3 regions of the Bacillus sp. FSL K6-0138 genome follow, and region 3 is predicted to be linked to each of the others. Evidence: riboswitches for the same ligand, from Rfam matches in the RefSeq annotation. Region 3 holds a riboswitch; each other region holds the start of a gene.
What was found. Region 3 has a riboswitch for S-adenosylmethionine ahead of MHB78_RS17150 (methionine biosynthesis PLP-dependent protein). Riboswitches for the same ligand answer to the same signal wherever they lie in the genome.
Positions count from the first base shown of each region.

Region 1: it holds a riboswitch for S-adenosylmethionine, as region 3 does, so the genes downstream of both, MHB78_RS06785 (MetQ/NlpA family ABC transporter substrate-binding protein) here and MHB78_RS17150 (methionine biosynthesis PLP-dependent protein) in region 3, are expected to answer to the same signal.
Region 2: it holds a riboswitch for S-adenosylmethionine, as region 3 does, so the genes downstream of both, MHB78_RS18730 (methionine ABC transporter ATP-binding protein) here and MHB78_RS17150 (methionine biosynthesis PLP-dependent protein) in region 3, are expected to answer to the same signal.

Region 1 covers NZ_CP150286.1:1,216,641-1,226,584, forward strand. Annotated here, with positions in the region: gene MHB78_RS06740 (TIGR01212 family radical SAM protein) at 1-492, opposite strand, end outside; gene MHB78_RS06745 (YtzC family protein) at 647-925, shown strand; gene MHB78_RS06750 (hypothetical protein) at 1,040-1,180, shown strand; gene MHB78_RS06755 (GntR family transcriptional regulator) at 1,228-1,620, shown strand; gene MHB78_RS06760 (ABC transporter ATP-binding protein) at 1,613-2,491, shown strand; gene MHB78_RS06765 (permease) at 2,485-3,459, shown strand; gene MHB78_RS06770 (ABC transporter ATP-binding protein) at 3,483-4,181, shown strand; gene MHB78_RS06775 (ABC transporter permease) at 4,171-5,502, shown strand; gene MHB78_RS06780 (hypothetical protein) at 5,531-6,211, opposite strand; SAM riboswitch class I at 6,316-6,421, shown strand; gene MHB78_RS06785 (MetQ/NlpA family ABC transporter substrate-binding protein) at 6,477-7,298, shown strand; gene MHB78_RS06790 (hypothetical protein) at 7,623-8,063, shown strand; gene MHB78_RS06795 (MFS transporter) at 8,220-9,389, shown strand; gene MHB78_RS06800 (DUF4257 domain-containing protein) at 9,606-9,935, shown strand.
Region 2 covers NZ_CP150286.1:3,541,379-3,551,322, forward strand. Annotated here, with positions in the region: one part of gene MHB78_RS18710 (IS3 family transposase) at 1-618, opposite strand, end outside; gene MHB78_RS18715 (L-cystine transporter) at 706-2,091, opposite strand; gene MHB78_RS18720 (MetQ/NlpA family ABC transporter substrate-binding protein) at 2,195-3,010, opposite strand; gene MHB78_RS18725 (methionine ABC transporter permease) at 3,029-3,679, opposite strand; gene MHB78_RS18730 (methionine ABC transporter ATP-binding protein) at 3,681-4,685, opposite strand; SAM riboswitch class I at 4,785-4,899, opposite strand; gene cspD (cold-shock protein CspD) at 5,210-5,410, shown strand; gene MHB78_RS18740 (ABC transporter permease) at 5,502-6,446, opposite strand; gene MHB78_RS18745 (ABC transporter ATP-binding protein) at 6,439-7,362, opposite strand; gene MHB78_RS18750 (ABC transporter ATP-binding protein) at 7,377-8,072, opposite strand; gene MHB78_RS18755 (GntR family transcriptional regulator) at 8,069-8,443, opposite strand; gene MHB78_RS18760 (hypothetical protein) at 8,448-9,215, opposite strand; gene MHB78_RS18765 (hypothetical protein) at 9,320-9,664, opposite strand; gene MHB78_RS18770 (NAD(P)H-dependent oxidoreductase) at 9,678-9,944, opposite strand, start outside.
Region 3 covers NZ_CP150286.1:3,230,474-3,240,417, forward strand. Annotated here, with positions in the region: gene MHB78_RS17125 (DUF3888 domain-containing protein) at 1-234, opposite strand, end outside; partial or broken gene MHB78_RS17130 (hypothetical protein) at 383-506, shown strand; tRNA gene MHB78_RS17135 (tRNA-Val) at 574-646, opposite strand; partial or broken gene MHB78_RS17140 (DUF819 family protein) at 761-1,021, shown strand; gene metC (cystathionine beta-lyase) at 1,080-2,258, opposite strand; gene MHB78_RS17150 (methionine biosynthesis PLP-dependent protein) at 2,255-3,373, opposite strand; SAM riboswitch class I at 3,438-3,555, opposite strand; gene MHB78_RS17155 (hypothetical protein) at 3,719-4,150, shown strand; gene MHB78_RS17160 (helix-hairpin-helix domain-containing protein) at 4,239-4,541, shown strand; gene MHB78_RS17165 (esterase family protein) at 4,722-5,444, shown strand; gene MHB78_RS17170 (YjcG family protein) at 5,510-6,019, shown strand; gene MHB78_RS17175 (GNAT family N-acetyltransferase) at 6,029-6,457, shown strand; gene MHB78_RS17180 (GtrA family protein) at 6,656-7,048, shown strand; gene galU (UTP--glucose-1-phosphate uridylyltransferase GalU) at 7,071-7,967, shown strand; gene galE (UDP-glucose 4-epimerase GalE) at 7,964-8,950, shown strand; gene MHB78_RS17195 (DedA family protein) at 9,045-9,632, shown strand; gene MHB78_RS17200 (hypothetical protein) at 9,682-9,939, opposite strand.

The DNA of each region.
Region 1 (9,944 bases), 2.0 Mb from region 3:
CCGTTCATGAACGGTCTGCAGGCCGAGCTCCACCCAAAGGTATGTCCGTTCGTTCAGCTCGGCAAGGTATTCGACGACATCATCGGGCAGACAGTCAGGACGCGTCGCAATCGAGAGTCCGACAACCCCGTCAAGGCCGAGGACGGTTTCATACTTTTCACGGAGAACGTCGACAGGTGCGTGCGTATTCGTAAAAGCCTGGAAATAGGCCATATATTTGCCGTCTTTCCATTTTTCATGCATTCTGTCCCGGATTTCATGAAATTGGGTGATGAGATCGTCTGCGCGATTTCCCGCAAAATCGCCGCTTCCGGCCGCACTGCAAAACGTGCATCCCCCGTGTGCGACCGTGCCGTCGCGATTCGGGCAGTCAAACCCGCCGTCAAGGGCAACCTTGAAGACCTTGTGTCCGAAATGATTTCTTAAGTGATAATTCCATGTATGATATCGTTTTTCGCTGTTCGTATACGGAAAAGGGTTGTTCTGATGCAAATCAGGCTCCTCCTTGTAGTAGATGGCATCCTAAAATTGTAGCAAATAATGCGGATGAGAACAAATCCATTTCTCCATTATTTTCTTTATTGATCATGGGCGGATAGGGCAAAACTAAACGCGATGGAATTTTTCCATTAAGGAGGGGTTTTCTTTGGCTACAAGACAATCCGTCGGAGAACACATCCAAAGAAGCGATGATGCTTACGATTATGCTTTGACTCAATTTGAAACTGCGAGCAAGCAGGAACATTACAATGAGACAGAGTACAGCAATGCGCAGCTGATGCTTGAAAATGCAGTCAACGATTTAAATAAACTCTCACTGTTTGCCAATCCACAGCAAAGGGAGGAAATTTACCGCAAAAGGCTTCAGCTGCAAGCCCTTCAAAATAATATGATCCTCGAGAGATCGTATGAAAGGCCCTTTTAAAGGGTCTTTTTTTTCTGGGAAAATTGTTGACAAATCATTTGTGTATAATTATTGTATTAAGTGTACTACATCGAGTAATACAATTCATACACAAGTTGAAAGGAGCTTTCTTTCATGAGTGATAAACATAAAAAAGCACAGAAGCCAATGGTTGTACTGGCGTTTATCATCGCCTGCTCTTTCTTGTTTGTTCTTGCAACGCTTGGTTTTATGCTTCAGGAAAATATGGGGAGCGCGTTTTTTCTGAAGATTTAAAGAGGCCCCATGAATTGAAGAGATTGAATGAGAAAGAAGGGAGATAGATGATCCAAATCGATCCGAGAAGCTCGACTCCGATTTATGAGCAGATTATTCAGCAGATGAAAGAGCTTTGTTTAAAAGGAATAATGAAACCCGGAGATAAGCTTCCTTCTGTCCGAGAGCTTGCGACGATCATCATTGCAAATCCGAATACGGTAAGCAAAGCCTATAAAGAACTTGAGCGCGAAGGGATTATCGAAACGTTGCGTGGAAGAGGGACATACATTTCAGAAAACGCGAAAGTCACGCTTGATGAAGGGAAGATCACGATGATGAAAGAGCAGTTAAAACAGCTGATCATCGATGCACACTACGCCGGAATCGACATTCAGAAGCTATATGAATGGATCGCGGAAATCAGCGAAGAGGTGAAAGGAGGCGCGGCAGATGATTGAGTTAAAGCATGTATCAAAAACGATCGATGGTAAAGAAGTGCTCAAAGACGTTTCTTTAAAACTCGAAGAAGGAGAAATATTCGGATTGCTCGGCAGAAACGGTTCGGGAAAAACGACGCTCCTTCGCCTTATCCAGCAGATTCTTCTTCCAGACGAGGGAGACATTTTATTCGACAGCATTAAAATCAAGGATCACCCGTTGGTAAAGCGAAACATCATGTACATGCCGGTGCAAAATCCTTTTTTTGAGAAATACAGCTACAAACAGCTCGTTGCGATTTTGCGCGGCATATATCCGGACTTTGATGTTACATATGCAAACGAATTAATGAACCGCTACGGGATTTCTGAAACTAAAAAATACCGGGAATTGTCGACAGGATTGAAAAAGCAAATGTCGCTCATTTTGTCATTTGCCATCCGCCCTGCCGTCATTTTGCTTGATGAGCCGACAGACGGCATCGATGCGGTCACAAGGCATGACGTCCTTCAGCTGATGGTCGATGAAGTGGCCGAACACAATACGACCATTCTGATCACATCCCACAGGCTCGAAGATATAGAGCGGATGTGCAACCGGATCGGCTTTCTCGAAGACAATACGCTGTCAAACGTCATGGACCTTGACGATCTGAAAGAAGACTTCATCAAGATTCAAATGGCGTTTGAAGAAGACGTCAATGTAAAGATCAGGGAGAGAGACATACCTGTTTTAGACCATACAGGCGTGTTTTATACAGTGCTCATTCCGAAAGGAGACGATGTAAGCAGGCAGTTTCTCAAAAGCCTGTCTCCTAAGGTGTGGAACGAGCTTCCTGTCAGCCTTGAGGAAGTATTCATCGCGAAGTTTGGAGGGAAGCGAAGATGGTAGACCGCGGATTGCTTTATAAAGAGTGGAAGCAGCATCAATGGCTCTTTTTAATCGTCTTTGCCGCCATTATGCTCAGCGAGCCGCTTACAATATTGAACGGTTATTTATCTTATCAGGGGTGTCTGGAGGATCAAAAAGCCTTTAAAGATTTACAGTGCGAGTTTGTCATAGAATATCCAACCGGAACATTTGTCCAGATGTTTTGGATAGGGGGAGTCATCCTTGCACTCAGCCAGTTGGGCTTTGAACGGAGCAAAGGAACGCTCGATTTCACATTAAGTCTTCCTTATAAGCGGGTCACGGTTTTTCAGACAAAGTTTGTGTTTGGCGCATCTGTTCTTTTGTCAGCGCAATTATTATCGTACTTACTCTCATACTTGATGGTCACCGTGCTGAAGCCGGAGGTGCATAATTTTCACGTCCTTTTTATAGGCGCCATGTTTTTCAGTTTTATGGTTTATTCTTTGGTGATGGCGGCCGGGACGATGACAGGCAACATATTGGGGCAGCTGGTCGTTGCTTTTTCGGCGTCTATTCTGCCGTATTTGCTCATCGGGCTTCCGATATCCAATATTCAGGTTATTCTCCGTTTTTTCGGAATAGTTGACAGCGGTGTTTTTATGGATTCGGACTTTTTAGGTTATATCACACCGATTATATACCTCGATCATTTCGGCATTTTGGATGAAAACAGGCTGGTTATGTTCATTCCGCTTATTATGGGCGTTCTGTTTTATGTGATTGGCTATTTCTGTTTTTTGAAACAGCCGGTTGAGAGAAACGGACACTTTTTCTTATGGAGGCAGATGGAGAGACCGATTCAGATTCTCGTCATCTTATTCGGCATCTTCGGTTTTGGCCTGGCCGCTTCAGAAAACATTATAAGCTACATCATAGGGATGATCATCGGCTCAGTTGTCGGATTTTTGCTCAGCTACTTCTTGATTTTCAAAAAAACGAGACTGTAAACCGCGGAGAGGAGATAGAGAAAATGATTACCATAGAACATATTCACCACTCATTCAAAATCGGAAAAAAAGGAAGGGAAAACGAAATCAAAGTATTGAAGGACGTCTCGCTTACCGTCCAAAAAGGAGAAATCGCCTGTATCGTCGGGCGGAGCGGTTCAGGGAAATCGACGCTGTTAAACCTGATTTCCGGCTATATTGGGCCGACAGAAGGAAAGATCATGATCGGCGGTACGGATGTGACGGGATTCAGCGAAAAAGAGTGGGCGGAGTTTCGCCTTGAACATTTCGGTTTTATCTTTCAAAGCTTTCAGCTGATTCCGAGTCTGACGACGTTTGAAAACGTCGAGCTGCCCCTTACATTAAAAGGCGTTCGTCCGGCGGAGCGCAAGCAAAGGGTGAATGACATGCTGCGCCGCGTCGGCCTTGAAAACCATGCAGGCCATTATCCGAACGAGCTTTCCGGAGGACAGCAGCAGCGCGTCAGCATCGCGCGGGCGCTGATTTTAAACCCGTCGATCATTTTGGCGGACGAGCCGACGGGAAGCCTTGATTCCGAAACAGAGCAGGAAATCCTCGGATTCATCAAGCAGCTGAACAGAGAAAGAGGCATCACGTTCATTATTATTACCCACGATGACGAGGTGGCGTCGATCGCAGATACGAAATTCCGTTTATTTGACGGGGTGTTGGAGAAAGGGGAAGAGACCGTTGAAGTTTAAGGACCAGCTGAAATTCATCAGAAGAAACATGAAGAAAAACCGCCTCAGGGTGTTTATGACAATATTGGCGACAACGGTGGCCTGCGCGTTTTTAATCGTGCTCGCCTCCGTCGGCTTCGGGCTGCAAAAGTCGATGACCGAGCAGCTGATGAAAGATCAGATTGTCACGAAAATCGATGTCGCAGGAAAAGAAGGGCAAGGCGACAAGCCTGTTCAAAAGAAAGACTTAAAAGACTTTGAGAAACGCGGCGATGTAGCAGCCGTTATTGAACGTACAAGAGTGATGGCGCCTGTAGAAGCCAAATTTGGCAATCGGACCAATGAGCAAATCGGTTATTTGATGCTTACCGATATGGCGGCAGAGCAAAAAGCGAACATCAAACTGGACCGCGGACGCGTGGCGAAATCGCCGAATGAAATCGTCGTCGGCTATCATTTCGGCAAGATGCTGTGGACGAAAAAAGAAGCGAAAGAATATCAAAAGCAGCAAGAAAACAATCCAGATGACATAAAAGAACCTAAAGGATATGAAAAAGATATTCTCGGCAAGACGATAGAATTAAAGATTGAGAAGGTAGATGAAAAGACAGGAGAAAAAAGCAAGGAAAAAACGTATGACTTTAAGGTTGTCGGGGTAATGGAAAAGCCTTCTTACGATTGGGTGAGCGATTCCAGCGTCTATGTCAGCAATGACATGCAGAAAGGGATTACCGATTTTCTGAAAGCGGATAAAGACAGCGGTGATATAGAAAAAGAACTGACAGTCTATGCGGACAACTTTGAACATGTCGATCAGCTCACGAAAGATATGGAAGACAAAGGCTTCTTCGTCGATTCTGTCACGAAAAAGCTGGACAGCGTCAACCTGCTTTTTATGGCTTTTAAAATCGGACTGATTTTCGTCGGGGTAATCGCCGTATTGATTTCTGCGATCGGCATTTTCAACACGATGACAATGGCCGTCACGGAGCGGACCCAGGAGATCGGAATTATGAAAGCGATCGGTGCGAGTCCGAACGTCATCCGCAAAATGTTTTTAATGGAAAGCGCCTATATCGGCTTCATCGGATCTGTATTCGGCGTTATCATCTCATACGGTGTCAGCTTCCTGGTGAACAAGCTTCTCCCCGTGATTTTGTCATCGGTTTCCCAAGGCGAAGGGAGCGCACAGGATTTCAGCATCACGTTCTCCTATATTCCGGTGAGCCTTGTCATCATTGCGACTGTCATCAGTATGGGGGTTGCAATTCTGTCAGGATTGAATCCGGCCGTCAAAGCGACGAGAACGAACGTGCTGACTGCGTTAAGAAGAGAATTATAGAAAGAAAGCCGGCAGCGCGCCGGCTTTTTTAACGTTTTGGCGGTCTGTATCCCGCGTCTTGTGCTTCCTGTTCAGAACAAAACCATTGGACGACGTTTTTCGTGCGGTCATAGTATGTACTTCTAGGCGTATGATAAATTTTGTTGACGCTTCCCTTAATGTTGCACTCCTGACTGTGCTCTGCGGTCTTTTTGGAAGAGCCTGAGCTTTTATTCTGCCCGGCTGAAGCAGCTTCTGTTTGCTTATCTGCCTGGGCCTGCTTCGTTTTTGCGCTGTTCTTTTGGACGCCTGCCAGTTTTTTCTCTGCTGATTTCTTATCTTTCGCGAGCTTGTCCTTTTCTTTGAGCAGGTTCTCATTTTCTTTTTTTAACGTTTCGTTCTCCGTTTTTACGGATGCCAATGTTTCATTCGTTTCTTGAATCCGCTCTTTTAATGATTTGATTTCGTTTGAAAGAGACGTTTTCTCAGACGTCAATTCTTTGATTTGAGCCGTCTGTTCTTTCGTTTCGTTTTCCCCGGCGTATGTTTTCTGATCCGTATAAGGTGATGTCGCAGCGCAAAGGAGAAAACCGCCTATCAGAAAGGGATAAAAGATTTTTTTGGAGAATCGTTTGTCAGGCGAAAAGAACTTTTTTCTGATCAAATGAAAAACAGCATAGCCGAGCGAAAAAATGATGGAAAAAAATCCGATTGCATAGAAAAATTCCATTTTTGGGTCTCCTTTCTTCTTGTATTCATATTTTAACTCATTAAGTTGAAAAAGTTCTTGCAAATCTCAATATTCATACGTAGAATGAAGGGAATCAAATATGTAACTTATGAAGAGAGATGGAGGGACTGGCCCTGTGAAATCTCAGCAACCTGCATAAGCAAGGTGCTAAATCCAGCAGAATGTCAGACGCATTCTGAAAGATAAGTGATCGACTCTTTCAGGCGGACTGGAAGAGTTTTTTTATGTTGAGGAGGAGATTGGAATGAAGAAATGGACAAAATTGTGGGGAACACTTGCATTGGCGGGAACACTTGCCCTTCTTGCCGCATGCGGAAACAGCGCGGCAAACGGAAGCAAGGCGATTAAAATCGGTGCAACCGCAGGCCCTTATTACGATATGGTCACAAAAGCGATTAAGCCTGAGCTTGAGAAAAAAGGCTATCAAGTGGATGTCGTTCAATTTACAGATTATGTGCAGCCGAATACGGCATTGACGGAAGGCGAGCTTGACGCCAATTTGTTTCAGCATGAAGTCTTTATGAAAGCTTACAATAAGGAAAACAACAAAGATCTCGCCGCTCTGATTTCGGTGCCGACCGCACCGATGGGTCTGTACTCATCCAAGTATAAATCGCTAAAAGAGGTCAAGGCGGGGGCACAAGTAGCTATACCGAATGATCCGGCTAACGCTGCCAGGGCGTTTTTAACGCTTAAGGATCAAGGATTGATCAAGCTGAAGGACGGCATCGATACATTGAAAGCTTCTGAACGCGATATCACGGACAATCCGAAAAAGCTGACGTTTAAGCAGCTCGAATCCGCCAACCTGCCAAGGGCGGTTGAAGATCTTGACATCGCCGCCGTACCGGGCAATTTCGCCCTGTCTGCCAGCATGAAGTTGCAGGATGCCCTTGCGCTTGAAAACATGCCTGACCGCTACCGCAACCAAATCGTTGTCGACGGAAAAAACAAAGATAAACCATTCGCCAAAGATTTAAAAGAAGCGGTCAAATCGGAGGCTTTCGAAAAAACGATCGACAAAGAATTCGCCGGATTCGGAAAGCCGAAATGGATGACCGAATAGCGGCATGCGAACATACAGCTTCTAACGGCAACGTAGATGCCGCTGTGCCGGTTTCTAATCTCAAGACATACATGTCATCGGACAGCCTCAGGGAGCCGGCATCTTGCCGGCTTTTTTTCGTTCTTCGCTTTCTGTTCCATAGGACGACGTTTTCCAGGGGAGCGGGAGAACCGCCGAAAAACAGATTGCATATAAAACGAAGTGCGAAATCGCCGATAGAAAAAAGGAAAGCTGAAATTCCGATTATTATGATCGATTCAATATGGACCGGTTCTCCCGAATCTGCGAACTTTTTCCGCTTTTTTATGATAGGAGGCGTTTGACGTGATAAAATTTTCGGCCTTAACAGGCGCGCTTGGGGTGGCAGGAGTGATTACGCTCATCATTTCATGTGCAAACGGAACAGAAAGCGGCAGCCGGACGATTAAAATCGGTTCTGCTGAAGAACAGTATTTTGATATTCAGTCCGCAAAAACGGCTGGATTTGCGGCATTCTTTCAGCCGAATCGCGGGGAAAAGCCTTACGCCGGTCAGTTTCAAAACGGGGTGTTTGCGGAATTTCAAAATAAGAAACATGACAAAAAAACCGGCTGTTTTATGGGGGAGCCGGGTTCGCCAATGGACGTAAGAAACGGGGCTGAACGTCCGCCGGCATTCGAACAGCCAGGAACTGTAAAACATCCGCGGGACGGGAGCGGTGCTGAGCCGGACAGGATAAAAATCCACGATGGCCCGGACCCTGAATACAAACCCCGCCCCATCTAAGCAGCGGAGATTAAAGTATTTTTCTGAATATTATAAAAAATACCCTTTCTAAAAAGGGGTTTTTTTATGAAGGAAAACCGAATTCCCTCCATTGAAAAAAATGGCCAAAACGAATAGAATCTAGAAGGAACGAAAATCAGAAAGAAGGAAAACACAGTGCCGCGTACGTTATGGATGCTGATCATCGGGATGTTTATCAATGTAACGGGGTCTTCTTTTTTGTGGCCTTTGAACACTATCTATATTCACGACCATTTAGGGAAATCGTTAACCGCAGCCGGATTTGTATTGATGCTCAACTCCGGAGCCAATGTCATCGGAAATTTATGCGGCGGTTATTTGTTTGATAAAATCGGCGGTTTCAAATCCGTCATTATCGGAATCGTGATCACGTTTGTCAGCCTTTCCGCCCTCGTGTTTTTTCATGGCTGGACGGCTTATATCCTCTTGTTGACAGCTGTCGGATTCGGGTCGGGTGTTGTGTTTCCGGCATGCTACGCAATGGCCGGAGCGGTTTGGCCCGAAGGCGGCAGAAAGGCTTTTAATGCCGTGTATGTAGCGCAAAATGCCGGGGTCGCTGTCGGTTCCGCGCTTGGGGGAGTCGTTGCATCATTTTCATTCGCTTACGTCTTTTTTGCGAATGCGATGCTTTATGCCGTTTTTTTCGCGATTGCATGTTTTGGATTCAGACATATCCGCACAGAACGTGCAGTACAGTCATCCGTTGTAGATCATGCTGCCGGCGCAAGCGGAAAATCAAGATTTTCAGCCCTCATGCTCGTATGTACGGGCTATCTTCTCGGCTGGGTCGCTTATTCCCAATGGTCTTCAACGATCGCTTCACATACGCAGGATCTCGGCATATCGCTCGGGCAGTACAGTCTGCTATGGACGGTCAACGGTGCGCTCATCGTCCTGGGTCAGCCGCTTACCGGAATGTTTGTCCACAGATTCGCCAGTTCGCTAAAAAAACAAATCGTGAGCGGATTCATCATTTTTATGTTTGCTTACGGCATGCTGTTTGCCGCTGAATCTTTCCGGGTTTTCCTCGGCGCGATGATCGTGCTGACGCTCGGGGAAATGCTCGTCTGGCCGGCTGTTCCGACGATCGCAAACCGCCTCGCACCGCGGGGGAAAGAAGGGTTTTACCAAGGCTTCGTCAACAGCATGGCGACAGGAGGAAGAATGATCGGGCCGCTGTTCGGCGGAATGATCGTTGATTTTTTCAGCATGCAGGCATTATTGGCTGTTCTGCTCGTTTTGCTGATGATCAGCATAGGAACAGCATATTTATATGGCCGAAAGGAAAAGCAGCTCTCTGTTTGATATAGAAAAAATAGGTAATTGTAATTATGTGAAAATGAATCGAAGGAATCAAGATTATTACCTAGTTCTTCACATATAATGGAAGAAACAAGCTTTTTTTTCCTCAGAGACAGAACACATTTTCTGTAGTAGTATCGAATATCATCGCAAAGGGTTCTAGGGGGGCTGCTCGATGGCCTGAAGTCGCTTGACGAATCTAAGGGCTTTAGGAAGGTGATGAAGATGCTGCATCAAGTTTTGGTTGCTTGTTTGATTGGAGGGATTATGGGGGTTCTCGGGCACATTAAAAAAAGAGGACGGCTCGAGAAACCGAGAACGACGAAACGATTTATTTACCTCGGTTTTTTTGAAGATATTCTTGTCGGCATGGTTGCCTCTATTTTGCTTGTTTTATCTGCGGAACCTGACTCCGGAATTCAGCTCGTGGTTTTATCCATTGTTGCAGGCTACGGCGGTGAAGCTGTATTGAGAAGCTTTGACTTTGTCAGAGAACAGCAGGCAAATGTACAAAACTCCGGACGGCAAAACGATTCTCCACACGATTAAGATCCTCAC
Region 2 (9,944 bases), 310 kb from region 3:
CTCATTTTCCTGTTCCAGCCGTTTGTTTTCCCGTTGAATTTTTTCTTCAGGTGTCAGTTCTTCTTCGGTTTTGCGTTTCCCTCGGTTGTCTTTTAAGGCCTCTTCTCCGCCTTCTTGATACTTTTTCACCCATTGATACACCTGTTGGTAGGAGACTTGATGAATCTCCATTGATCTGGCGTAGTCCTTTCCATGAGCTAGACAATCCTTCGCAATCTCAATCCGTTCTTCCAATGAAACGTTCTTCCGTTTGGTCATCAAACGATTCCTTCCTCTCCCGCTGTCTTTTAACGTTTTATGACCATTATAAAGCTCAACCCACTTCATGAGTACGGATTTACTGGAAATCTTATATTTTCTCGAGATTTCTCTTTGAGAGTAGCGTCCGGATAAGAAGTCTTTCACGGCATTGTATTTTAATTCTGCGGGATAGAACTTATGGCGCTTTGAACGTTCCAAACTCTCCACACCCGCCATATCATGCGATGTTCTCCATTCACGAATCGTTTCGGCATGAATGCCATATTTTTCTGCGATCTCCTTCACCGAATTATTGCCCTGATCACATTCTGATAGAATATTCAATTTTTCTTCTTTTGAAAACCATTTTCCAGCCATGAAAAAACTCCCCCAAGGCAAACAGATTTTTTTATTTCATCTGTCTACCTTTAGGGGAGCATATCAAAGCGGTGCGGGCTCTTTTTTTTATACTTCAGCTTCGATGATGTTAGTTCGGTCTTGATACGTGTCTGTTTCAAGCTCCTTCGTCACTTTGCTTGTGATCAGGCCGGACGTCATGCTGCCGCTGACGTTAAGGGCCGTACGTCCCATGTCAATGAGCGGTTCGATCGAAATCAATAAGCCTGCAAGAGCAACAGGCATATTTAAAGCAGACAGCACGAGAAGCGCCGCAAACGTTGCACCGCCGCCGACACCGGCTACGCCAAAGGAGCTGATCGCAACAACGGCAACAACGGTGACCAAAAATGACGGATCAAGCGGATTTTGTCCGATAGTCGGCGCGATCATAATCGCCAGCATTGCAGGATATATTCCCGCACAGCCGTTTTGGCCGATCGACAGCCCGAATGATCCGGCAAAGTTCGCAATTCCTTCAGGAACCCCGAGGCTTCTTTGCGTTTTAATGTTCAAAGGCAAAGCCCCAGCGCTTGATCTTGACGTAAATGCAAAGATCAGGACAGGGAATACTTTTTTCACGTAAGTCACCGGGTTCAGTCCGCTGAACGTAATCAGCAGCAAATGAATGATGAACATAACGATCAACGCCGCATAAGAAGCGATCACAAATTTACCGAGCTTGACGATGCTGTCGAGATCGCTTGTTGCGATCGTATTTGTCATAATCGCCAATACCCCGTAAGGCGTCAGCCTTAAAATCAGCGTGACGACACGCATGATGATTGCATAGACGGCATCAACCAACTTTTTGAAGAGCTCGGCTTGCTCCGGCTGTTTTTTCTTGACGCCAAGGTATGCCATCCCGAGAATAGCGGCAAAAATAACGACTGCGATGGTTGACGTCGGTCTTGCTCCCGTAAAGTCTAAAAACGGATTGCCCGGCAGCAGCTCGACGATTTGCTGCGGAAGCGTTTTGGCTTCCATATCCTGAGACTTCTGTTCAAGCTCCGCGCCTCTTGAAGCCTCTGCGCTGCCGTGGTCCACCTGAACGGCCTGAAGATCGAAAGCGAGCGCTGATGCGATCCCCACCGCCGCAGCGACAGCGGTCGTTGCAATCAGAATCCCGATGATAAGACTGCTGATTTTTCCGATATTATTTGTCAGTTTAAGCTTTGTAAATGCCCCTAAGATCGAAATGAACACAAGCGGCATGACAACCATCTGCAAAAACTTGACATAGCCGCTGCCGGCTATATTAAACCAATCTGATGTCTGAGTGATCGTTTCTGAAGACGAACCATATATAAAATGCAAAGCAAACCCAAAGACGATTCCAATTCCGAGCGCAGTAAACACCCTCTTCGAAAACGAAACGTGCTTTTTTTGCATGATATAGAGGAGCGCCATCAAGCAAAGCAGGATGAAAATATTTAAAATAACCAAAAATGCCATAAAACACATGCCCCCCAGAATTTTTTTACATTAGAAAACTATAGTACAATAAACCTTATTGGTCAAGTAGGAATTAACGATATTCGCCATTCTCTCAAAAAGTTTATTCTCCGATTTTTTCAAGCGGTACAAATGCCGGAATCTGGGCTCCGTTAAATTCTTTTTTGATGAATTCAGCCGTATCGTCAGACTGATAAAGCTTGACGATCTTTTTTAAGTCTTCGCGGTTTTTGTCTTCGGTTCTGGCCGCGATGATATTGATGTAAGGCGTTGCCGTTTCGTCTTCAAGCTCTATCGAGTCTTTGACGGGATTCAGTCCGGCATCAACGGCGATTCCGTTGTTGATGACAGAGGCTGCGACATCCTGGAGCACCCGCGGCGTTTGTTCGGCAGCCACTGTCGTGATCTGAAGCTTCTTCGGATTTTCCTTGATCACGTCAAGCGATCCGTTCCCGTCAAAGCCGTCCTTCAGCTTAATTAAACCCGCCTGCTGCAATAGGAGAAGCGCTCTTCCCATGTTTGTCGCTTCATTCGGCACAGCGATTTTTGCTCCGTCCGGAATCTCTTTAACCGACTTGTAATGATCCGAATAAATGCCCATCGGCGCGATGATCGTCGTTCCGATCGGCGATAAATCAAGGTTGCGCTCTTTTTTAAATGAATTGAAATACGATATCGTCTGGAAGGCGTTTGCGTCGATGTCCCCGCTCGACAGGGCCATATTCGGCTGTACATAGTCCGAATATTTGACGATTTCGATTTTTAAGCCTTCCTTTTCGGCTTTTTTCTTTACAAAATCCCACACCCTCGTATCCGTTCCGCTGACACCGATTTTAATCGACCCGCTTTCGGAATTTGAACAGCCTGCAAACACGCTTAAGATGAAAAGAACAATCGTGATGAAAGCAAATTTTTTCATAGCTGGTTACCTCTCTTTTTATCGTCTTCTTATTTTTTTGCTTAGCACATTACCGGATGACTGCAATCCCTGGACAACGATGACCAGAATCGCAACCGTCACGATCATCGTCACAGTATCAAATCTCTGATAGCCGTATGTAATCGCCAAATCTCCCAGTCCTCCGGCGCCTATCGCACCTGCCATCGCCGAAGCGCCGACCAGGCCGACTGTCGCTACCGTAAAGCTTAGCACTAAAGAACCGAGCGCTTCGGGAATCAAAAACCTGAAAATGATCTGCCGCGGAGTCGCCCCCATTGCTTCAGCCGCTTCAATCACCCCCGGATCGACTTCCAAAAGCGAATTTTCAACAAGCCTTGCGATATATGGCCCTGCATAAAACGTAAGCGGAACAACCGCGGCCCACGTGCCGATCGACGTCCCCACAATCAGCCGTGTCAGCGGTATAAGGGCAACCATCAAAATGATAAACGGAACAGACCGGAAAATGTTGATGATAACATTGACAACCGTAAACAGTGCCGTATTTTCGAGAAGGTGCCCCTTTCTCGTGACCACGAGGAGAATCCCGAGCGGAACGCCGATCACGCTTGAAAACAAAAGCGAAAACACCGTCATTTGAATCGTTTCGATCAAGGCATCAATGATTTGGTCATATGTTACAAGCATGTCACTTTACCTCCTTAACTTGAATGTTTGCTTGCCTGATAAAATCGAGCGCCTTGGCAATTTCTTCGTCTTGGCCCGCGAGTTCGACCGTAATGCTTCCAAACGGAATTCCCTGCAGCTCTGTTATCGTGCCGTGAAGAATATTGACGTCCACGTCAAAGCGTTTTGATACTTGGGAGAGAAACGGCCTTCCTGACGATTCCCCGACAAATTGAAATCGGTAAAGGTGCTTGATATTCAATGTTTTGATCGATTCCGGAAGTTCAAAATCGATCTCCGAACGGATAAAGTTTTTCGCCGTTTCGGTTTTTGGGGCGGAAAAGACGTCAAACACGCTGCCCGATTCGATGATTTTCCCTTTTTCGATCACCGCGACTTTGTCGCAGATTTCCCTTGCGACATTCATTTCGTGGGTAATTAAAAGAATCGTAATATTATATTGTTCATTGACTTGCTTTAACAGCTTGAGAATATCGCTCGTCGTCTGCGGATCAAGGGCTGATGTCGCTTCATCGCAAAGCAGAACCTCCGGGTTTGTCGCAAGCGCGCGCGCAATGCCGACGCGCTGTTTTTGCCCCCCTGAAAGCTGATCCGGATAGGCGTCAGCCTTATCCTCAAGACCGACAAAGCGGAGCAGCTCCGTCACCTTTTTCTTGATTTTGGCTTTCGGTGTTTTGACGAGCGTGAGCGGAGCCGCCACATTCGCAAAAATCGTCTTCGAATTTAATAGATTAAAATGCTGAAAAACCATTCCGATTTTCCGTTTAACCGAGCGGATTTCGTTTTTTGGCAAGGACGTCAAGTCCCGTCCGCCGACGAAAACCTTTCCCGCCGTCGGTTTTTCAAGAAAATTGACGCAGCGGATCAGCGTACTTTTTCCCGCTCCGCTAAATCCGATGACCCCGTAGATGTCCCCTTTTTCGACATGAAGGTCAATGCCGTCAAGCGCCCGGATTTTCTGCCCGTTTCTGTCATAGACCTTTTCCACGCCCTCGAATGTAATCATGTTGATCCCTCCGCTGTTTTTTGGATAACAAAAAAGGCTTCCTCTTAGAAAATAAGAAGAAGCCTTTAGACTCATTAGCAATAAAGAGTGCATCCGACCTTCTTATCTTCCAAGCCTTTTTCGGCTTGTTGGAGTTGGCACAGTATTCTGCATCATGCAGAACCCGCTGCCGAGGCTTCATAGGGCCAATTCCCTCCGCCTCTCTTAATAAGAAGTAATGAAAGTGTGAAGTTTTACCTAACTTTACAGCTTCTTCGGAATGTTGTCAATCGCATTTTTAACATTTTCGGGCTCATATGCGCTTCAAAAAAAGCCCAATTTCCGGCGCTGAGAGCGGCTTTTTACTTTTTTAAAAAAATTGCGTTCAAACAGTTGTAATTTCCCTTAAACACTGGTAAAGTAAAGGTAATTATTTTTGTTCGAACTATCTTTAAGAAGAAAGTTTTGTAAGAGTTTTCGTCTTGGAAGTTTGTTTCAGAGCAAGAATAGTGAATTTAAGCGTTATCGCTTTAGGAGGAAATTTCATGCTAGAAGGTAAAGTAAAATGGTTTAACTCTGAAAAAGGTTTCGGATTCATCGAAGTTGAAGGACAAGACGATGTATTCGTTCACTTCTCTGCTATTCAAGGCGAAGGCTTCAAAACTTTGGAAGAAGGCCAATCCGTAACTTTCGAAATCGTTGAAGGAAACCGCGGACCACAAGCTTCTAACGTAGTAAAAGCGTAATAAGCTTTTCTTCGGGACTGCTGACTTTGTCAGCAGTCTTTTTATTTTTATAAAAAAGCACGGCGCCTAAACGGTGCCGTGCTTTTTCTGCTTATGAAGCGATGTCCCTTTTTGTAAACACGCCGAATGCAAGCACTTGAAAAATGATAAAATAGACCGCCAAGACTGCAATCGAGAACCCCATCGTCATGCCTGACACAAGTGGCGTTCCGTCGACATACTGCGTTAAATCAGTGTTGGCAAATAAAATGTATTTCGCCCAGTCGAATTTCATCGCAATAAGATTGGTTACCGTGCCGCCCATGACGAGCAGAAAGATCGATATCCCGACGGCCAGCGAGCTGTTTCTGAATACCGCCGAAATCATAAATGCCATCGTCGACATCATCAAGAGAGAAATCGAATGAAGCAGATAGCTCCCGGCCAGGTGCAAGATCAGGCTTTGTTCTTTAACATTTCCATTTGCATATGCCAAATGGACCTGGCTCCCGTCTCCCGCTCCGAACAAAACGAGACCCGTAATACCTGCGCTTGCAAACAAAATCGCAATCAAGGCCAACGCCAAAAGCAAAACGGTAATGTATTTGGATAACAGAATCTTAAAGCGGCTGATCGGCCGAATGACGAGCAGCTTCACCGTTCCCCAGCTGAATTCGTTTGCGACGATTCCCGCCGCAACCGTAATCACAAACAACCCGATCAAAGAAATCATATCCCCGGCATCACTAATGAACGACATTGCCGAATACGTCCCGTCTTCCGGCGGCAAATCGTGTTTAATTCGATATTCATTAATGGCAATCGACTCTTTATAGTTGTTTTCAAGCGTCGGGCTATTGACACTTTTCAGCTCTTTCTTCATATCGGCATTTTCCTGAGCCAGTTCCTTTTTCCAGTGCGTACTCGGGTCTGTTTCTCCGATCGTCTTGGTTAGAATGCCCATCCCGATAACGACGATCAGCAGGATTCCGATCATGACATAGGTTCCTTTGCGGTTGAAAATTTTGATCCATTCGTTCCAAATCAGATTAAGCAAGCTTTGTCCCCTCCCGTTCCTCGGTGATTTCCAGGAATCTGTCTTCCAACGATTTGGTGACGGCTTTCGCTTCATATAAACGGACGCCGTTGTCGGTCAGATGTTTAATAAGTTCAGGCACTTCTTCTTTTAAAAGGCTGAGTTCGATTCCGTCCTTCACTTGTTCAATGCTCCGCTCTCCAAAAGCTGACGCATGACGAAGCAGCGCATCTCTGTCATCGGCCTGAAGAAAGTACCGCTTCTTCTCATCTGCAGCAGGTTCATGGACATGTTGAATATCGCGGAGCGTTCCGTTTTGGATAATCGCAATTCTGTCGCACATGATTTCCATCTCTGACAGGAGGTGGCTTGACACGATGACGGCCAGGCCCTTTTCCTTTGTCAGCCTTCTTAAATAATCGCGGATTTCCCTGATTCCGGCCGGATCAAGGCCGTTTGTAGGCTCATCAAGGATAAGCAGCTTCGGATCGTGCAGAAGGCTTTGGGCAAGACCGAGCCTTTGCCTCATTCCGAGCGAATACGTTTTCACCTTATCGTGAATCCGGCTCTTCAAGCCGACAAGCTCAATGACTTCATCGATTTTGCTTTTCGTTACCCCTTTTGACATGCGCGCGTATTGCTGAAGGTTTTGGTAGCCCGTTAAAAATTTATACAGTTCAGGGTTTTCGACAATCGCCCCGATATGCCGGGCGGCTTTTTCAAAGTTCTCTTTTACGTTGACGCCGCATACGATAATGTCGCCCGATGATATGCCCATATGGCCGACGATCATCCTGATCGTCGTCGTCTTTCCCGCGCCGTTCGGGCCCAGAAAGCCGAATACCTCTCCGGCGCGCACATCAAAGCTCAAGCCGTCGATAATTTTCTTTCCTCTGATCGTTTTTGAAACGTTTTTTAACTGAAGCAGCGTTTCCACTGATTTCTCCTCCCTTATTTGTCTTTGAGAAACGTTTTAAACCATTGCAAAAGCGACACCCCGAATTCTTCGCGCAGCTCTTCGACGTTCCTCTTCTCTTCGATCCGCCCGTTTAAGACGACAATGACTTCATCCAAAATCTGTTCGATTTCGTTAATCTCATGCGTCGCGATGATCACCGTCTGTTTTTCAAGGTCAAGATACGAAATCAAGCCCTTTACGATCGACTCCCTCACAAGAGGATCAAGGCCTGACAAAGGCTCGTCAAGCAGAACGACCGGGGCGTTGCGGGCTAAAGTCAGCGCCAGCTTCAATCTGCCGCGGTTCCCTTTGGAGAGCTTACTGATTTTTTGTTCCCCGTCGATTTTCATTTCTTTCAAAAGGTCAAACGCTTGATCAAGCTGAAAATCGGCGAACTGGCTTTCATAAAAATAGACGGCATCCTTTACGTAGAAAGGCTCATAAAACATGTCAAGCTCTGTCAAGTAAGCGATGCTTTTGCTCATGCTTCTTGCGGCCGGATCATTGCCGACTGAAACCGTCCCCGAATCGGGATATACAAGTCCTGCGATCAGCTTTAACAACGTGGATTTGCCGCTGCCGTTCGGACCGGTCATTCCGTAGATTTTGCCCGGAGACAGCGACAGCGAAGCATCCTTTAAAGCGAATTGTTTACCGTATTTTTTCGTCACATTCTTTAGCTCAATCACTTAGAATCACCTTCCTGCAAATAGCGGTCAAGTTCGGAACGTATTTCCTTCTTCGACAAGCCGAGCTCTTCCATGCTCCGGACAAACTGCTCCGTGACCTCCGCCCGCATTTCCCGATTAAAACGATCGATGACCTCCGGCTCTTCAACAACAAACGTCCCCTGTCCCCGTCTCGTTTCCACGATTCCCATCCTTTCCAGTTCATTGTAAGTTCTTTGAATCGTATTCGGATTGACCTGCGTCTCGACAGCCAGCTCGCGGACCGAAGGCAGCTTATCTCCCGGGCTGATCTCGTTCCGGATCATTCTTTTCAAAAGCTGTTCGGCAATTTGCCGGTATATCGGCTTTGATGATGAAAAGTTATCTGCCATATGATCACACCTCGACTTTTTTATCAAGCAGCTTGCCGGAGGCATAGAAAAGGCAGGCGGCTAAAACGGCGTAATACACGATGAGAACAATCGGAATATCAATTTTTGAAAATACAACAGTCCATCTTGCATCTTGATAGTGAAATTTGAAATTCGTTTTTAACGAAATGCTCCAGAGTTTCTGCACATTCTCAAACAAAACGCTTATTATGTACCTGCCCTCCAGCAAGGTGTAAGCATTATAGATTAACAAAGGAACAAGCCAGCGGATATTCTTGAGCGCCGGATATTTTCTGAGTGCTTCATATACCGTCCACAGAAACATGACCCACACGGCAAGGAGCACAGACCCTAAAAAGACGGCAAAGCTGACCAGAAATAGATCCCAAACAGAAAACATACTGTCGGTTGCGGATTGGAGGATGCCTCTAACAACCAATCCGAACATAAACAGAATCGCTTGGGAAACGAATTGATAAACAGCGGCTGAAGCCAGTTTTGACAGCAGCAAAACCGCACCCTTGTTCGGATTGTGCAGCCACAGCTGGGTCTTCCCTTCCAAACGGAGCTGGCTGATCATCATGAAAGGGCAAAACAGACTATGAAACAATAAGATGGCGACAAATCCCCCAAACATCGCCATCGGTTCGCCTGTGTAATAGGCAAACGTACAGCAGGCAGCGATCGCAAACAGCATAAACAGCACCCAAACGACGGACCAAAATCTTGAGATGAGCAAATCTTTTCTAAATAAACCGCCGAAAGATTTCAAACGATATCCTCCTCTGTATTAGTGTGCTATTCATATAGTACACTAATACAGAGATAATGACAATAAAAAAAAAGCAAATCCGCTGATACCCAGCGAATTTGCTCTTAATCCTGCTTGCGTTTTTGCATGGACTTTAACGCATTCCGATAGTCCATATCATCCATTTGCGTTTTTTCTTCAACCTTATTCTGTTCTTTAGGCTGATGAAGTTTTTTCAGCGTTTTCCGGTATGTCTCATCATTCATGGCGTATGGATCATCCGGTTCGGAAGAGCCTTCCGGCAGCCTGAGCCGGTGTTCTTCCCGCTGTACTTCTTCAGGGGCTTCTATGTCTTCCGTACGGTCCTCCACAACAGCCTCGTCTTTGTCCGGAGATGCGGATCGTACATTAAACACAACGAGTCCGATAATGACGATAATTGCAGCGATAACGGTCACGATTATGGCCATGGCAATCGCTCCTTTACTGCCCGCTGACGAAACGGCCGGTAACCTGTGCGACGCGTCTGCCCAGAGCCCGTCCCAGCTGAAGCCCTTCTTCGGAAATCAATTCGTCGCTGTCTACCGGACAAGTGACGCCGACTCCGTAGTAAGAACCGTATAACGCATTTTCGGGCACGTTTCCCGGCAAACCGACGACCACCATGCCCTGATGCAGCATCGGGGTGATCAAGTTGAGCATTGTCGCTTCAAGTCCGCCGTGCGTCGTAGCCGTTGTGCAGAAAACCGC
Region 3 (9,944 bases):
ATCATTTATTCTTTTCTCATCTTCTGTTCTCCCCATGTTCACACGTTCAATGGATATTATTTTTGCATCATATAACCCATAGCTTTGTTTAATGACTTTGCTTGCATAAGGATATAATAAGGTGAGAAATGCATCATACATATCTTTGTTGTTAATATTCTGAGCTTCCAGATGAACAGAATTCAGAAATGAGAGCACGATGCAAATACAAGCAACAAAAAAAGTTTTTCTCAATAGTCCGACCTCCCGAATGAATATGAACAAAAATAACTTTTCCATTTCTAATTCAGTTATTCAGAAGGGAAATTGAGTAAAAAAGTGAATTTAGGGATTAATCGTGACAAAAGATGAAAAGAAAAAAGAGGTATAAAAAAAGTATAGGATGGAGGGTGAGAAAACGGAGACAAGAGCAGGAAGATGACAAAAACTATACTAAAGAAGTTGTCATTGCCGTAACATTTGTTGTATTGTTTATTTTCTTTTTTTATACTCTTCAGGGCTTTTAACATATTAACCTGAAAAAGGTTATCAGAAATAGAAAAAAATAACCCTTGCTGCGCAAGGGTTTTCGTATGATTCCGACTGGGCTCGAACCAGCGACCTCTACCCTGTCAAGGTAGCGCTCTCCCAGCTGAGCTACGGAATCATGATGTGTTTCACTGGGTATTTGTCTTACTGACAAGTTCTATTATATGCAGTTTATATCGTTTCGTCAACTACTTTTTTTCAAAATGTTTATTTTGTATGGATCAGCCGCCGTCTTCAGATCATTCTAATGAATGCCCGCTTCTTTTGGGGTTTGTTTTTGTCGTTGTGATGACGAATCTCACTCGTTTCATTGGCCGCGGGCAAGGTGCTCCGTTTTCTGCTCGAAGAAATCCTGTTAGCCTGCAACGCATCAGGCGGAGATCTGACGACAGCGGCGGTGATGGAAATCGCCAAAGGCTGTCGCCCCGATCCTGCTCATCGGGGTGTTCGGCTATCTCATCGGCAATATGTCGGGACCTTGATCGGAAACTGATTTTCCGGCCTCTGAAAACGGCAAAGAAGCCGGGGTTTTTCCCCGGCTTTCTGTAAAGCTATGACGAATGGGCGAGCGTGCCTGATGCGGCTTGCAAGGCGTGGGCAAAATCCGCCTGTAAGTCGTCTGCATGTTCCACGCCGACGCTGAGCCTTAAAAGACCGTCGGTAATCCCCCGTTTTTCCCGCTCTTCTTTCGGCATTGCGGCATGCGACATTTTCGCCGGATATGAAAGAATCGACTCGACTGCGCCTAAGCTGACGGCGAAGACCGGGAGCGTGACATGTTCGACGAGCGTTTTGACGGCTGCGGCATTCTCGAGTTCAAATGAGAGCACCGCCCCGGCGCCGTTTGACTGGTGCTTATGCACACAGGCGCCCGGATGTGAAGAAAGTCCTGGATAATACACCCGCTTGACAGCCGGATGTTTTTCAAAAAATTCGGCGAGCTGCCGGGCCGTTCTGCTTGCTTTTTCAAGGCGGACCTGGAGCGTTTTTAATCCCCTGAGCACGAGCCAGCAGTCCTGGACGCCGAGAACAGCTCCGAACGAATTTTGCAGTTTATAAAGCGCTTCGCCGAGTTTTTTGTCCTTGACGACGGCAAGCCCTGATAAGACGTCGCTGTGCCCGCTTAAAAATTTTGTCGCGCTGTGCAGCACGACATCAACCCCAAGCTCAAGCGGCCGCTGAAGCGCCGGGGTCATGAACGTGTTGTCAAGGAATGTCAGGCAGCCGTGCGCTTTTGCAAGCTTGACGACGCCTCTGATATCCGTAATCCCGAGCGTCGGATTTGAAGGTGTTTCAAGGTAGATGACTTTTGTGTTTTCCTTGATGTTTAAGGCAATTTCATTCAGATCGGTCATATCGACGAATGTATGCTCAATGCCGAAGCGGCTCAGCACCTCTGTAATCATCCGGTATGTGCCCCCGTACACATCTTTTGTGACAAGAACGTGATCCCCTTTTGACAAAAGCAAAAAGGCGGTAGAGATGGCGGCCATTCCCGAAGAAAAAGCAAAGCCGCGCGTCCCGCCTTCAAGCTCTGCGATCGCGTCTTCAAGCGCTTTTCTCGTCGGGGTTCCGGAACGGCTGTAATCGTATTCGCCAAACTGGTTAAAAGACGCCTGGTGAAAGGTCGATGCATGCTGGATCGGCACGCTGACTGCTCCGGTCGCCGCATCCGTTTTCGCCTGGTTGTGTACGAGTTTTGTTTCGAGCGTCCAGTTACCCTTCGTCATGCCTGCACTGCCTCCTCTTTTACTTTTTGCAATGCCTGCTTCAGGTCATGCTTCAAGTCGGATACGTGTTCGATTCCGACGGAAAAGCGCAGCAGCCTGTTGCAGACGCCGCCGGCGATCCGGATGTCCTCAGGGATATCCATATGGGTCTGCGTCGCCGGATACGTGATAAAGCTTTCCACCCCGCCGAGGCTTTCGGCAAAGCAAATCGTTTGCAAGCTTTTCAAAAACGGGTTGACCCATTCTTCCTTTTGAACGCGGAATGACAGCATGCCGCCCCTTCCCGGGTAAAGAACGTCTGCAACTTCTTCCTGCTCCTCTAAAAATGAGGCGAGCTCCCGGGCGTTTTCCTCGTGCTGCTTCATTCTGAGGGCGAGCGTTTTCATCCCTCTCATCAAGAGCCACGAATCAAACGGGGACAAAACCGCGCCGATCGCGTTTTGATGCTGAAACATTTCCTCTGACAGCTCTTCTCCTTTCGCGACAACGAGCCCTGCCAATAGGTCGTTGTGTCCGCCGAGGTACTTTGTTGCACTGTGAATGACAAGATCGGCGCCAAGTTCAATCGGCCGCTGCAATACCGGAGTGTAAAACGTATTGTCGACAATCAGCAGCAAGTCGTGCTCCTTGGCGATTTTCGCGACTTTTTTGATATCGGTTTCCTTCATTAACGGATTTGTCGGAGTTTCTACAAAAAGGGCCTTTGTGTTTTCCGTAATTTTTGACTTGATACAGTCTTCGTCTGAAAAATCGTCGTACAAAAAGCGCAGCCCGTATTTTTTCCATTCGTTTTCAAACAGGCGGTATGTCCCTCCGTACAAATCCGAGGAAACGATCAGTTCGTCTCCGCTTTGAAACAGCGCCATAATCGTTTGAATGGCGGCCATGCCGGAGCTGAACGCAAAGCCGCGCGTCCCTCCCTCAAGCTTTGCGATCGCGTCTTCGACAAGCTGTCTTGTCGGATTTTTTGTACGAATATAGTCAAACCCCGTGGATTCTCCGATTCCTCTGTGCCTGTAAGCGGAGGAGAAATAAACCGGGGGATTGACGGTTCCTGTTATTTCATCACTGCGGTTTCCGATTTGCGCCAGTGTTGTTTGTACATGTTCAGTCATATGACACCATCCTTTAAAAAGTAAAAACCCCTTCTTCATAAGAAGAAGGGGTATTATTCGCTTCTTCTTATCTTCCAAGCATAACGCTTGCTGGATTTAGCACCTTGGTGCACTGACATCGTCAAGTGCAACAGGTTGCTGAGGTTTCAAAGGGCCAGTCCCTCCACCTCTCGTGATAAGAAAGTGTTTAATTTTCTGATTGTTCTTTACTTTACCCCAATTCAGGAGAATTTTCAAGAGTCTTTTTTCAATCTTTATGCAGGCAGTTTTGGCGTCCCTTTCCCCATAAGTTTAAGTACAAGATACAGCTTAGCTTATGATACATTTAAATAAAGAGGTGATAAAATGATAGAAATCATTTATGGTACGGATGCCCTCGAAGGCTCTTGTTACATAGAGATTCTTCCGGATAAATACCGGGGCAAGTGTTGGAACACGTCTTCGATTTACTTTACAGGAGACAACTTCGGCTATATGATGCCAGCCTTTGAAAAGTGCTATAAACCATTCGATTATTTTGCTTTCAATGAAATGGATACAGATACTTGGAAGTTGATTATGAAGGAATTGGAAGTAATGAAGCAAAATTTAATCAATGATCCCGACCCGCATTCATTGAAAGATGTTTTAGGGTTTCCGTTCGTTTACTCGGAGGAAGAGTTTTTGGAAAACCATCAAGCAAACATCAAACAGCTGATCTCAATGATCTCCGAATTTCAAACGTGGATAGAGGAAAAAAGCGATTCAACTCAGTTTATATCCGTGTTAGGAATGTAAAAGAGGTGAATATATAAAACTCCCTTTGACAAATCATGAACGGGCCAACTTAAGGGCAGCCAAGATAAAATTAAAAGATACGGCAGAGATGGAGATTGCAGACCTTGCCAAGACGCTCGGCTCCCCTCTAGATCGGGCGGAATACATAAAAGCGCTCGCCCAGTTTCAAACGGTTCCTTCAATTGGGCCGAAGATGGCCCAATGTGCCGTTGATCTCGGCTTTTATTCTCTTGATGACATAAAGAATGAAACAGGCGCTGATTTGCTAAACCGTTTGGAAGAACTTAAAGGCTGCTGGGAAGACCCTTGTGTAGAGGATTCCTTGCGATGCATCGTCCATCACGCCAATCATCGTGGCAGCGACAAAAACTGGTGGGACCTTCACTGCTGACAGAAAAAGATACCGTGAACAATACGGCTATCCTGCGGAAAGACCTTCCGCCCCCTGCTATGAGAAGAATAGCTGAAACTATGGAACCCGCTGAAAATGACACTTAAAAAGAGAATTTTCGCGCCATTCGTGATACAATGTATGGAAACGTTAACAACCTACTTTCTGGAGGAGTTCATCTTGGCCATAAAAACAGGAGTCATTCAGGAAAAAACGCTTTTTTCGGAAGAGCTTGGCGAAGAAATGGAGCTTTTGGTTTATTTGCCAGCCAGCTATTCCCCGCTCTACAAATATCACGTTATCATCGCACAGGATGGTCACGACTATTTCCGCCTGGGGCGCATCAGCCGGCAGATCGAAGAGCTGATAAAAAACGGCGAAATCGAACGGTGCATCGTGATCGGCGTCCCTTACAAAAACGTGCAGGAAAGAAGGCGTACATACCATCCGGAGGGAACGAAATTTGAAGCTTATAAACGCTTTTTGGCCCATGAACTGGTTCCTTTCACAGACCGCGAGTATCCGACATATCAAGTCGGATCGGGCAGGACGCTGATCGGCGATTCCCTCGGGGCGACGGTCTCCCTCATGACAGCTCTCGAGTATCCGAATATGTTTGGAAACGTCATCATGCAGTCACCTTACGTCGACAGTCATGTGCTCGAAAAAGTTGCGGATGCCGATTCCCTGCAGCTCATTTCGATCTATCATCAAATCGGCACAAAAGAAACCGCGGTCAAAACGACAGACGACCAGATACTCGATTTCACAGCTCCTAATGAACAGCTGAAAGAACTGCTTCAAAAAAAGAACACGAACTATCACTTTGAAACATTCGACGGAGACCATAAATGGACATACTGGCAGCCGTTAATCACGCCCGCTTTAAAAAAAATGCTCTAGCTCTCCGAATAAAAGCCTTTCTTTGTTATACTAAGACCATACAAATTGTCTAAGGAGGGAACAAAATGAAATACGGTATTGTGTTATTTCCATCAAAAAAACTTCAGGACATTGCAAATTCCTACCGGAAACGCTATGATCCGAATTACGCCTTAATCCCGCCTCATCTCACATTAAGAGCGCCATTTGAATCGTCCGAAGAAGACATCGGCAAAGTCGTTGCACACCTGAGGGAGCTTTCAAAAGAGATGGCGCCGGTCACACTGAAGATTACAAAGTTCAGCTCTTTTGCCCCGGTTAATAACGTAATTTATATGAAAGCGGAACCGACACGGGAATTAACCGAGCTGCACGAAAAAATGTACAGCGGCGTTTTGGAAGGCAAACCGGAGTATGCGTTTGTTCCCCATGTGACGATTGCCCAAAACCTTTCCGATGATGAGCACTCCGATGTGCTTGGAACGCTGAAAATGCAAGACGCGACCCACGAAGAAGTCATCGACCGCTTTCACCTGCTTTATCAGTTGGATAACGGCTCTTGGACCGTCTATGAAACATTTATTTTAGGAGTGTGAAGAATACAAGTGGAACCCGTCATCGTCAAGAATGATCAGCAGCTAAAAGACGCTTTTTTCGTTAGAACGGAAGTGTTTATCAAAGAACAAAACGTATCACCTGAAGAAGAAATGGATCATCTTGATCAGGAATCTTCACATCTCGTCATCTATGACGGAAAAGAACCGGTCGGTGCCGGCCGCCTTCGCATCGTTGACGGCTATGGAAAGCTTGAGAGAATCTGCGTCTTGCAAAACTACCGCTCTTTGGGCGTCGGCAACCTGATCATGGAGGCGCTCGAAAACGAAGCAAAAAAACTGGGAGCCTCCCAATATATGCTGAACGCTCAGACACAGGCCGTCCCTTTTTACGAAAAACACGGCTACCGTGTCGTTTCCGAAGAATTTTTAGACGCGAATATACCGCACGTCAAAATGGTTAAAGGCCAGCATCTGTAGGCGCCGGGTGCGCTGTATTACAGAACCGTTCCATCCGAGATGGAGCGGTTTTTCTTTTCCCCTCTCCCCATTTTTCATAGTTTGTTCATCTTTTGTTTCACGTTTATTCAACATTATCATGTAAGGTTATTTGTAAGTTTTAGAAACGGCCGAAAACAGCCCGTTTCTTCGGTTGGGAGGTAAACATCGAATGCCGTTATGAAAAAGAAACTCATTACATTGCTGCGCTTCGGCACCGTCGGAATCGGAAACACGCTCATTGATTTCGGAGTATTTTTCCTGCTTACGGCGCTGAACGTCCCCTACCTGATTGCACAGGTTTGTTCATATACGGCCGGCATCTTAAACAGCTATATCTGGAATCGGACGTGGACATTTCGGGTAAAAGAAAAAGTCCGCGGGCAGGAGATCATCCGCTTCCTCATCATCAACCTGGCAGCTTCAGGAATCACCTTTCTGCTGCTGTACGGCCTTCAAAAAGCGGGCCTGTCCCTCGTTTCCAGCAAAGTGACTGCAACGGTCGGAGGAATGGTGATCAATTTTATCGGGAACCGCCTTTGGGTGTTTCAGGAGCCGGAAATAGATTCATAAGAATACAAATGTATAGGAGTGAATAATGATGAAAATAAAAAAAGCCGTCATTCCCGCTGCTGGATTAGGAACAAGATTTTTGCCGGCGACAAAAGCGCAGCCTAAGGAAATGCTGCCGATCGTCGATAAACCGGCCATTCAATACATCGTGGAGGAAGCCGTCCAGTCCGGCATAAAGGATATTTTGATTATCACAGGGAGAAACAAACGCTCGATCGAAGACCATTTTGACCGGTCTGTCGAGCTTGAACAAAATCTGCAAAGCAAAGGAAAACACGAGCTGCTGAAAGAAATTCAGACGATTGCCGATATGGCCAACATCCATTATATCCGTCAAAAAGAGCCCCTCGGACTCGGACACGCGGTGCTGTCGGCACGGCATTTCATCGGTGATGAGCCGTTTGCCGTCCTGCTCGGCGACGACATCATGGTATCGGAAAAACCGGCATTGCAGCAGCTGATCGACGTCTATCAGGAATACAAAACAACTGTCATCGGCGTTCAGACTGTCGACGCGGCCGATGTCTCGAAATACGGGATCATTCAGACATCCACCCAAAAAAATAAAGTATATGACATTGAAGATTTGGTGGAAAAACCGGATGTCCGGCAGGCGCCTTCGAATATCGCCGTCATGGGCCGCTATGTTTTGGAGCCTTCCATCTTCCGGGTCCTTGAGCGGACCCCAAAAGGCGCGGGAAATGAAATACAGCTGACAGACGCATTAAGGACGATTTGCCGGGAGCGGAGCATTTATGCCCGTCAATTGGAAGGCAGCAGATTCGATATCGGCGACAAACTCGGATGTTTTAAAGCAAGCATGGAAATCGGGCTCATGCAAAACGAACTGCGGCCAAAACTGTTAACTTATCTCGAGAATGTCCTTATGAAAGAAACGCAGAAAGGAGCTTTACAATGAAATCAGTGCTCGTGACCGGAGGAGCCGGATATATCGGAAGCCATACCGTCCTTGAATTGAAAAATCGCAACATCACGGCTGTCGTCCTCGATAACCTGTCCACGGGGCATCGGGAAGCCGTCCATACTCCTCACTTTTACGAGGGCGATATCAGCGACTGCGGCCTGGTCAAATCGATCATCCGAAAGCACAACATCGATGCCGTTATCCATTTTGCGGCGAAAAGCCTCGTATCTGAATCGATCGAGAAACCCGAACTCTACTTCAGGGAAAACACGATCAAATCTTGTTCATTCTTTGAAACGATCATACAGGAAGGCGTTAAACACATCGTGTTTTCATCGACAGCAGCCGTCTACGGCATCACAGGGGACAAGCCGATTCGGGAAACCGCCCCGCTTGAACCGGTTAACCCTTACGGCGAATCGAAGCTGATGATCGAAAAATATTTGCACTGGGTCGAAAAAAGGCATAATGTCAAGTGGGCGGCTCTCCGCTATTTCAATGCGGCCGGTGCAGCTCTGGACGGATTCATCGGCGAAGACCACGATCCAGAAAGCCACCTCATTCCTCTCATCCTGCAGACGGCATTGGGCCATAGGGAAAAAATCTCAATCTTTGGAGACGATTATCCGACGCCTGACGGAACATGCATCAGGGATTATATACACGTTCTCGATCTGGCCGCGGCTCATTTGTCGGCATTAGGTGCCCTGTATGAAGACAGACTGGTGCAAAATGTTTATAATGTAGGGACAGGGGCCGGACATTCCGTGAAAGAAATGATTGAAACATCTGAAACGATCACGGAACGAAACATACCAAAGCAAACGGACAAGCGCAGAGCGGGCGATCCGCCGGTGCTTGTGGCGGACAGCCGGGCGCTTCAGGAGCATACCGGATGGAAGCCGAAATACAGCGATTTACAAACCATTATTCAAAGCGCGTGGGCGTGGCATACGACGCATCCAAGCGGGTTTTGACATTCGCTTGTTTCCCGTCGCAAACGGCAGGAGTCCCTGCCGTTATTTCAAAAGTTCGGCTGATGAATCGTAAAGGCAGGGTGAAAAAACGAAAATGGGAAGCATAGTGAACGACATTTTAATGTGGCTGACCGATCTCGGCTACCTCGGGATAGCGATTGGTTTAATGATTGAAATCATCCCGAGCGAAATCGTGCTGGCATACGGGGGGTATATGGTATCAAACGGCTCCATCACATTTACCGGAGCCATCATCGCAGGCGTCATCGGCGGAACGATCGCCCAGATGTTTCTGTACTGGATCGGTTATTACGGCGGACGTCCGTTTTTATATAAATACGGAAAATACTTATTGATCCAAAAACATCATATCGAAACGGCGGAAAAATGGTTCGAGAAATACGGAGCCGGAGTTGTGTTTTCTGCCCGCTTTATCCCGGTGGTCCGCCATGCCATCTCCATTCCGGCGGGCATCGCCAAAATGCCGCTTTTGAAATTCGTCGGCTTGACCGTAATCGCGATCATCCCGTGGTCGATTTTATTTGTTTATCTCGGGATACAGCTTGGAAGCCGTTGGGATCATGTCGAAAATGTGGCCAAAACGTATACGACTCCGATCATGTTTGGCGCAGCAGCATTAATCATTTTATATTTCGGATTCAAAAAGCTGCGTAAAAAATAATGAAAACCCCGGCGGCGGCCGGGGTTTTCAGCTTTAAATCGAACATACATTAAACCGATTCATTTACATAACGGCCCCTCTTTTTCTTGTCTGCGATTCGGCGGTTCAACCCTTTTTTCCGTTTCTTTTCCTGCATGCTTCTTTCTGCAGAGGCCTCGTTTTCGACTCTTTTTTCCACTTCGCGGTAAGCCCTCTCGCTCGGCACCCGAGCCGTTTTTTGAATAGATGCATAATCGGCTTTCCGGCTGACGCTGCGGTTGGCGTACTGTGTATACTGATCATGATAAACCGGCGGCAGATAACCCATCTTAT